2 regions of the Pseudomonas chaetocerotis genome follow, and region 1 is predicted to be linked to the other one. Evidence: predicted binding sites of a transcription regulator. Region 1 holds the regulator's gene; the other holds the start of a gene.
What was found. The regulator sigma-54, encoded in region 1, starts transcription at its own class of promoters, with help from an activator protein. The targets are predictions, from matches to a motif close to ANTGGCATNNANNTTGCTNT.

Region 1 (4,702 bases):
ATCGTCTACGACACCCGCCGCCAGATCGTCAACGCCGGCCGCGCGACAGGCGGCAACGTCAGCACGCCGCGCCCACGTATCGACATGGTCATCCAACCGAAGAACAAACCCGCGGATCAGCAGCAGTAATGGCCATTCTCAAAGCCCAACACCTGGCGAAAAGCTACAAGAGCCGCCAGGTCGTGCGTGACGTCAGCCTGAGCATCGAAAGCGGTCAGATCGTTGGCCTGCTAGGCCCCAACGGCGCAGGCAAGACCACCTGCTTCTACATGATCGTCGGCCTGGTGCGCTCCGACCAGGGCCGCGTACTGATCGACGACCTCGACGTCAGTCATCAGCCCATGCACGGCCGCGCACGCGCAGGCATCGGCTACCTGCCGCAGGAAGCCTCGATCTTCCGCAAGCTGTCGGTAACCGACAACATCATGGCCATTCTCGAAACGCGCAAGGACCTGGACCGCGCCGGACGTCAGGCGGAACTGGAAAGCCTGCTGCAGGAATTCCATATCCACCATATCGCCGACAATCTCGGCATGAGCCTGTCCGGCGGTGAACGACGCCGCGTGGAGATTGCCCGAGCCCTGGCGACCAACCCCAAGTTCATCCTGCTCGACGAACCCTTTGCCGGGGTAGATCCGATCTCGGTGGGCGATATCAAACAGATCATCCATCACCTCAAGGCCAAGGGCATCGGCATCCTGATCACCGATCACAACGTGCGTGAAACCCTGGACATCTGCGAGACCGCCTACATCGTCAACGATGGACAGCTGATCGCCGAGGGTAACGCCGAGACCATCCTCGCCAACCAGACGGTGAAAGAGGTATATCTGGGCCATGAATTCCGCCTGTAACAGGCTGCGTGAAAACCACTGTGCTCGGCGCTGCTGCGTCAAAAACAGCCTGTAGGTTGCCCACTATTTCGCTACAGAAATATTGCACCCCCTAGGCAAAAACGAGAAGTTCAGGCATATAATTTGCTTCCTGCGGCGCTTCGGCGCCCTGATGTGGAAGGCGTAACTCGCCAGTAAATTAAGGTCTGCAATGAAACCATCGCTAGTCCTCAAGATGGGCCAGCAGCTGACGATGACCCCGCAGCTGCAACAGGCTATCCGCCTCCTCCAACTGTCCACCCTGGACCTGCAACAGGAAATCCAGGAGGCGCTGGAATCCAATCCCATGCTCGAGCGCCAGGAAGACGGCGACGACTTCGACAACAGCGATCCAATGGCTGATGGCGCCGAAAGCGCCACGCCGACCCCGAGCAAGGAAGAGAGCTACCAGGAAACCACCCCCACGGTGGATAACCTGGAAGAGGGCGAGTGGGGCGAGCGCATTCCCAACGAGTTGCCGGTCGATACCGCCTGGGAAGACATCTACCAGACCAGCGCCAGTAGCCTGCCCAGCAACGATGATGACGAGTGGGACTTCACCACCCGCACTTCCAGCGGCGAGAGCCTGCACAGTCACCTGCTCTGGCAGCTGAACCTGGCGCCCATGTCGGACAAGGATCGCCTGATCGCGGCCACCCTGATCGACTGCATCAACAACGACGGTTACCTCGAAGAAACGCTAGAGGAAGTCACCGAATCCTTCGACCCCGAGCTGGATGTCGAACTGGACGAAGTGGAAGTGGTGCTGCATCGCATCCAGCAGTTCGAACCGGCCGGTATCGGCGCCCGCGATCTGCGCGAATGCCTGCTGCTGCAACTGCGCCAACTGCCTGCCGGCACGCCTTGGCTGAGCGAGACACAACGCGTGGTCGGTGACTACCTGGAACTGCTCGGTAGCCGCGATTATGCCCAGCTGATGCGCCGCACCAAGCTCAAGGAAGACGAGCTGCGCCAGGTCATCGACCTGATCCAGCGCCTGAATCCGCGTCCAGGTTCGCAAATCGAATCCAGCGAACCGGAATACGTCGTGCCCGACGTCATCGTGCGCAAGCACAACGAACGCTGGCTGGTGGAACTGAACCAGGAGGCCATGCCACGCCTGCGGGTCAATCCGCAATATGCCGGCTTCGTCAAACGCGCCGACTCCAGTGCCGACAACACCTTCATGCGCAACCAGCTGCAGGAAGCACGCTGGTTCATCAAGAGCCTGCAGAGTCGTAACGAAACGCTGATGAAGGTGGCCACGCAGATCGTCGAGCACCAGCGTGGTTTCCTCGACTACGGCGACGAGGCGATGAAACCCCTGGTGCTGCACGACATCGCCGAAGCGGTGGGTATGCATGAGTCGACGATCTCACGCGTTACCACGCAGAAATTCATGCACACACCGCGCGGTATTTACGAGCTGAAATATTTCTTCTCCAGCCACGTCAGCACCTCTGAAGGCGGAGAATGCTCGTCCACCGCGATCCGCGCGATCATCAAAAAACTGGTTGCAGCAGAAAACGCGAAAAAGCCGTTGAGCGACAGCAAGATCGCTGGTTTACTGGAAGCACAAGGCATCCAAGTCGCCCGTCGGACGGTCGCCAAGTATCGCGAGTCCCTCGGTATAGCGCCCTCCAGTGAGCGCAAGCGACTGATGTAGGCCAGATCGACTGAAGGCCTCAGGCCTTCAGGCCAAAGTGTTCCGGCGGCGGGTCGAACCAGACCCGTCTCTTACACAAGGCAACAAGGAGAAAGCGGTATGCAAGTCAACATCAGTGGACATCAGCTGGATGTGACCGACGCCCTGCGTGACTATATCGGCGAGAAACTAGGCCGACTGGAACGCCACTTCGACAAGATCACCAACGTACAGGTGACCATGGAGGTCGAAAAACTCAAGCAGAAGATCGAAGCCACCCTGCACATCGCTGGCGGCGAAGTCGTCGCCAACGCCGAGCATCAGGACATGTACGCTGCCATCGACCTGTTGGCCGATAAACTCGACCGTCAACTCATCAAGCACAAGGAAAAGCAGCTAGAACGCCTGCAAGGCGCCACGGCCCGCTGACATTCCCTATCCATGATCCGACTTGAAAATATCCTGACCCCCGGCCGTTCCCTGGTGAACGTGCCGGGCGGCAGCAAGAAACGCGTGCTCGAACAGATCGCCAATGTGGTTGCGCGCGATCTGCCCGACCTGGATGCCCAGGACATCTTCGAAAGCCTCATCGCCCGCGAGAAGCTTGGCTCTACCGGCTTCGGCAACGGCATTGCCATTCCCCACTGCCGCCTGGCCGGCTGCAGTGCCCCGATCAGTGCTGTCCTGCACCTGGAGACGGCAGTCGACTTCGACGCCATCGACGGCGTGCCCGTCGATCTGCTGTTCGTGCTTCTGGTGCCGGAGGCGGCAACCGATGCGCATCTCGAACTGCTGCGCCAGATAGCCAGCATGCTCGATCGCCAGGATGTACGTGAACGTCTGCGCCAGGCCAACAGCGGCGAAGATCTCTACCAGGTCGTCGTGGACATTCAGAACGGTCAATAAACATGCGCCTGATCATCGTCAGCGGTCGCTCGGGCTCGGGCAAGAGCACCGCCCTCGATGTACTTGAGGACAACGGTTTCTACTGCATCGACAACCTGCCGGCCGGCCTTCTGCCGGATCTTGCCGAGCGCTTCCTGCCGCATAGCGATATGCTGCTGCCGCAGGTAGCCGTATCCATTGATGCGCGCAACCTGCTGAGCCAACTCAAGCGCTTCCCGGAACTGCTCGACGAAGTTCGCAAGCGCAGTATCCATTGCGACGTGCTGTATCTCGATGCCGAAGACGAAACGCTGCTCAAGCGTTTTTCCGAAACGCGCAGACGACACCCGCTGACCAACGACAATCGTTCGCTGGCCGAGGCCATTGCCTACGAAAGCCAACTGCTGGCACCGATCACCGATCGTGCCGATCTGAAGATCGATACCACCCGACTGAATCTCTACCAGCTGCGCGATACGCTCAAGCTACGCCTGCTGGGCCAGACGCAGACTGGCACCGCCTTTCTGGTCGAGTCCTTCGGTTTCAAACGTGGCATGCCAGTGGATGCTGACCTGGTGTTCGATGCGCGCTGCTTGCCCAATCCGTACTGGAAACCGGAACTGCGCGATCATTCCGGGCTGGATCAACCGGTGATCGACTATCTGGCCGCGCAACCGGAGGTCGAAGAGATGTATCAGGACATCCTCGTCTACCTGGAAAAATGGCTGCCACGCTTCGCCGCCAGCAACCGCGCCTATGTCACCATCGCCATTGGCTGCACGGGCGGCCACCACCGCTCGGTGTACCTGGCCAACCGCCTGAGCCAGGCACTCAAAGACTCGCTGAAGAATGTCCAGGTGCGTCACCGCGACCTCAGCTAAGGAATCCTGCCGCGATGCCAGCACGTGAAATCACCATCATCAACAAACTTGGTCTGCATGCCCGTGCTGCAGCGAAGTTCGTCGGTGTAGCGAGCACCTATCCCTGCCAGGTGCGCATCGGCCGCAGCGCCGAAAGCCTGGTAGACGGCAAGAGCATCATGGCGGTGATGATGCTGGCCGCCGGCAAGGGCACCAACGTGCACCTGCTGACCGAAGGCGAACAGGATCACGAGGCTCTCGATGCACTGGTTGCGTTGATCGAGAACTACTTCGACGAAGGCGAGTAGCATCACCCCACGAACGAAAAGGCCACCCGCGGGTGGCCTTTTCGTTTCTAGCAGCCTCAGCTACCGGCGACCATCATCTTCTCGATCAGCACCGAGCCGGTGCAGATATTGCCGCGCCGTTCCAGATCACAC
Region 2 (4,702 bases), on a different contig from region 1:
CCAGGCAGAGCCGGGCGGGGCTTTCGAACGCGCTGCACCAGGCGGCGCGAGACTGGTTTAGACGCTGTAGTACAGGTCGTATTCCAGCGGGTGTACGAAGGTACGTACCTTGATTTCTTCTTCGGATTTCAGCTCGATGTAGGCATCGATGAAGTCGTCGGAGAATACGCCACCCTTGGTCAGGAACGCACGGCCCTTGTCCAGCTCTTCCAGGGCTTCTTTCAGGCTGCCGCAGACTTGCGGGATCAGCTTGCCTTCTTCCGGCGGCAGATCGTACAGGTTCTTGTCGGCCGCATCGCCCGGGTGGATCTTGTTCTGGATACCGTCGATACCGGCCATCAGCAGAGCTGCGAAGGCCAGGTACGGGTTGGCAGCCGGGTCCGGGAAGCGCGCTTCGATACGGCGGGCTTTCGGGCTGGAAACGTAAGGAATACGGATCGAGGCCGAGCGGTTACGCGCCGAGTAGGCCAGCATTACCGGAGCTTCGAAACCTGGGACCAGACGCTTGTAGGAGTTGGTCGACGGGTTGGTGAAGCCGTTCAGAGCCTTGCCGTGCTTGATGATGCCGCCGATGAAATACAGAGCGGTATCGGACAGGCCGGCATAGCCTTCGCCGGAGAAGGTGTTCTTGCCATCTTTGGAGATGGACATGTGCACGTGCATACCCGAGCCGTTGTCGCCGTACAGGGGCTTCGGCATGAAGGTAGCGGTTTTGCCGTAGGCGTCGGCTACGTTGTGCACGCAGTACTTCAGGGTCTGAACTTCGTCAGCCTTGGCAACCAGGGTGTTGAACTTCACGCCGATTTCGTTCTGACCGGCAGTCGCCACTTCGTGGTGGTGCACTTCGACCACCAGGCCCATTTCTTCCATGGCATTACACATGGCAGTACGGATTTCGTGGTCGTGGTCGCACGGCGGAACTGGGAAGTAACCACCTTTGACTGCTGGACGGTGGCCCTTGTTGCCGCCTTCGACGTCGCCGTCGGTCATCCAGGAGCCTTGCTCGGAGTAAATCTTGAACATCGAGCCGGAGATGTCGGACTTGAACTTCACTTCGTCGAAGATGAAGAACTCGGGCTCCGGGCCAACGAATACGGTGTCACCGATGCCGGTGCCTTTGAGGAACTCTTCAGCGCGCTTGGCGATGGAGCGCGGGTCGCGGTCGTAGCCTTGCATGGTGCTCGGCTCGATGATGTCGCAGACCAGGATCAGGGTCGGCTCTTCGGTGAACGGATCCAGAACGGCGGTATCGTCTACCGGCATCAGGATCATGTCGGAGGCTTCGATGCCTTTCCAGCCATGGATGGACGAGCCGTCGAACATCTTGCCGTGCTCGAAGAAATCTTCGTCCAGGGCGTCACGGGCCGGCATGGTCACGTGGTGCTGCTTGCCCTTGGTGTCGGTGAAGCGCAGGTCTACCCACTTCACGTCGTGTTCTTTGATCAGTTGAACAGCCTTAGACATGTTGTCCTCCAGGTGGAAAAGGCTCTTATCGATAAGCCTTGAAGATGCGGTGAAGCCCGGCGGGATAGTCCTCCAGGGCGACCTGCCTCACAAGGGAGCAAATTGCATGCCAGTGCCCTTTATTGGGCAGAAGCCACGAAACTCAGGCACCGCGCTGTCTGCGCGCTAATTCACCATAAATATTTGCACCATTTAAGGGCCTTTAATTTGGCGAAAGATCTATTTTGGTGCGCTGCGTGAGTGGTGCAGTATTTTTGGTCAAAGCTTGAACAATTTCCGCTATAATCCGCGCCCCTGTTTTTTCGTCCCCCAAGCGGGCGGCCTATTCATGAAGCTCATCGTCAAAGTTTTCCCGGAAATCACCATCAAGAGCCGCCCGGTGCGCAAGCAGTTCATCCGCCAGTTGGGGAAGAACATTCGCTCCGTGCTGCGCGATCTTGACCCCGAACTGCGGGTGACCGGTGTCTGGGACAACCTCGAAGTCGAAACCGACTTGGACGATCCCAAGTTGCTCGCCGAGATGACCGAGCGCCTGCGCAACATGCCGGGCATCGGTCTGTTCCTCGAAGTCAATGAATACCCGCTGGGCGATCTGGACGAGATCACCGAGCACTGCAAGCGTCATTACGCCGAGCAATTGCCGGGCAAGATTTTTGCGGTGCGTTGCAAGCGCGGCGGCAAGCACGCATTTTCTTCCATCGATGTCGAGCGGCATGTCGGTTCGCGCCTGCGCCGTGAGTGCGATGCGGCTGGCATCGACCTGAAAAAGCCGGAAGTCGAAGTGCGCATGGAGATTCGCGACCAGCGCCTGTTCGTGGTGCACAACCGCCACGAAGGTCTCGGTGGTTACCCGCTGGGTTCGCTGGAGCAGACCCTGGTGCTGATGAGTGGCGGTTTCGACTCCACCGTGGCGGCCTACCAGATGATGCGTCGCGGCCTGGTCAGCCACTTCTGCTTCTTCAATCTCGGCGGGCGTGCCCACGAGTTGGGCGTGATGGAAGTGGCGCACTATATATGGCAGAAGTTCGGCCGCTCGCAGCGCGTGCTGTTCATCAGTGTGCCGTTCGAGGAAGTGGTCGGTGAGATTCTCGGCAAGGTCGACAACAGCCAGATGGGCGTTATCCTCAAGCGCATGATGTTGCGTGCTGCCACCCGTATCGCCGAGAACCTGCAGATCGAGGCGCTGGTCACCGGCGAGGCGATCAGTCAGGTCTCCAGCCAGACCCTGACCAATCTTGCAGTGATCGATTCGGCTACCGACATGTTGGTCATGCGCCCGCTGATCGCCAGCCACAAGCAGGACATCATCGACACCGCCACGCGCATTGGCACCGCCGAGTTCGCCAAGAACATGCCCGAGTATTGCGGCGTGATCTCGGTCAACCCGACCACCAAGGCCCGTGGTTACCGCATCGAGCACGAGGAGGCCCAGTTCGACATGGCCATCCTCGAACGCGCCCTCGAACGTGCTACCCAGTTGCCCATCGACCGCGTGATCGACGAGTTGGGCAAGGACGTGCAAGTCGAGGAGGTGCGTGAAGCGCTGGCCGGACAGATCGTCATCGACATCCGTCATCCCGACGCCGCCGAAGACGAGCCGCTGGACGTGCCGGGCATCGAAGTGCAGGCGCTGCCATTCTATGCGCTGAACAACAAATTCAAGGAACTGGATGAGAACCGCCAGTACCTGCTGTATTGCGACAAGGGCGTCATGAGTCGCCTGCACGCCCACCATCTGCTGAGCGAGGGACATGCCAATGTGCGCGTTTATCGTCCGGCATAGAACGCCGGGGCTTAATGGCGGAAGTATCCGCCATCGCCCTCCCGACCGTTCAGCTCGCTGATCCCCTTTTCTTCATATTCGTCGTCCAGGCTGGGCGACACACCGAATCCTCTGATCGAGATACACACAGTGATCGAAAATCTGCGCAACATCGCCATCATCGCCCACGTCGACCATGGCAAAACCACCCTCGTCGACGCCCTGCTGCGTCAGTCCGGCACCCTGGAACGCAACGAGCTCAACGACGAGCGCGTGATGGACAGCAATGACCAGGAAAAAGAGCGCGGCATCACCATTCTGGCCAAGAACACCGCCATCAAGTGGAACGACTACCGCATCAACATCGTCGACACCCCCGGCCACGCCGACTTCGGTGGTGAAGTCGAGCGCGTGATGTCCATGGTCGACTCCGTGCTGCTGGTCGTTGACGCCCAGGACGGCCCGATGCCGCAAACCCGCTTCGTGACCAAGAAGGCCTTCGAAGCCGGCCTCAAGCCGATCGTCGTGATCAACAAGATCGACCGTCCGGGCGCGCGTCCGGATTGGGTCATGGACCAGATTTTCGACCTGTTCGACAACCTCGGCGCCACCGATGAGCAGCTCGACTTCCAGGTCGTTTACGCCAGCGCCCTGAACGGCATCGCCGGTCTCGACCACGCTGACATGGCTGAAGACCTGACCCCGCTGTATCAGGCTATCGTCGACCACGTACCGGCACCGAACGTCGACCTCGACGGCCCGTTCCAGATGCAGATCTCCGCGCTGGACTACAACAGCTTCCTCGGCATCATCGGCGTTGGCCGTATTGCCCGTGGCAAGGTCAAGCCGAACACCCCGGTCATTGCCATCGACGTCGATGGCAAGAAGCGTAACGGTCGTGTCCTCAAGCTGATGGGTCACCACGGCCTGCACCGCGTAGACGTCGAAGAAGCCACCGCCGGTGACATCGTCTGCGTCAGCGGTATGGATCAGCTGTTCATCTCCGACACTCTGTGCGACATCAACCACGTCGAAGCGATGAAGCCGCTGACCGTTGACGAGCCGACCGTCTCGATGACCTTCCAGGTCAACGACTCGCCGTTCTGCGGTAAAGAAGGCAAGTTCGTCACCAGCCGCAACATCAAGGAGCGTCTGGACAAGGAGCTGCTGTACAACGTGGCCCTGCGCGTTGAAGAAGGCGACAGCGCCGACAAGTTCAAGGTCTCCGGTCGTGGTGAGCTGCACCTCTCGGTACTGATCGAAACCATGCGTCGCGAAGGTTTCGAAATGGGCGTTGGCCGTCCGGAAGTGATCATCCGTGAAGTCAACGGCGTCAAGCAGGAGCCGTTCGAGAACGTCACCATCGACATCCCTGAAGAATCCCAGGGCAAGGTCATGGAAGAAATGGGCCTGCGTAAGGGCGACCTGACCAACATGTCGCCGGACGGCAAAGGTCGCGTGCGTCTGGAGTACAAC

Region 2: the regulator sigma-54 is predicted to act here: its motif matches at 1,559-1,578, upstream of glnA (glutamate--ammonia ligase).

What each region holds. Positions count from the first base shown of each region.
Region 1 is NZ_JACFYX020000001.1:259,560-264,261, forward strand. Features, by position in the region: gene lptA (lipopolysaccharide transport periplasmic protein LptA) at 1-129, shown strand, start outside; gene lptB (LPS export ABC transporter ATP-binding protein) at 129-854, shown strand; gene H3221_RS01285 (RNA polymerase factor sigma-54) at 1,045-2,538, shown strand; gene hpf (ribosome hibernation-promoting factor, HPF/YfiA family) at 2,638-2,946, shown strand; gene ptsN (PTS IIA-like nitrogen regulatory protein PtsN) at 2,959-3,423, shown strand; gene rapZ (RNase adapter RapZ) at 3,426-4,283, shown strand; gene H3221_RS01305 (HPr family phosphocarrier protein) at 4,298-4,570, shown strand; gene pmbA (metalloprotease PmbA) at 4,627-4,702, opposite strand, start outside.
Region 2 is NZ_JACFYX020000006.1:204,595-209,296, reverse strand. Features, by position in the region: gene glnA (glutamate--ammonia ligase) at 58-1,464, opposite strand; gene thiI (tRNA uracil 4-sulfurtransferase ThiI) at 1,793-3,247, shown strand; gene typA (translational GTPase TypA) at 3,377-4,702, shown strand, end outside.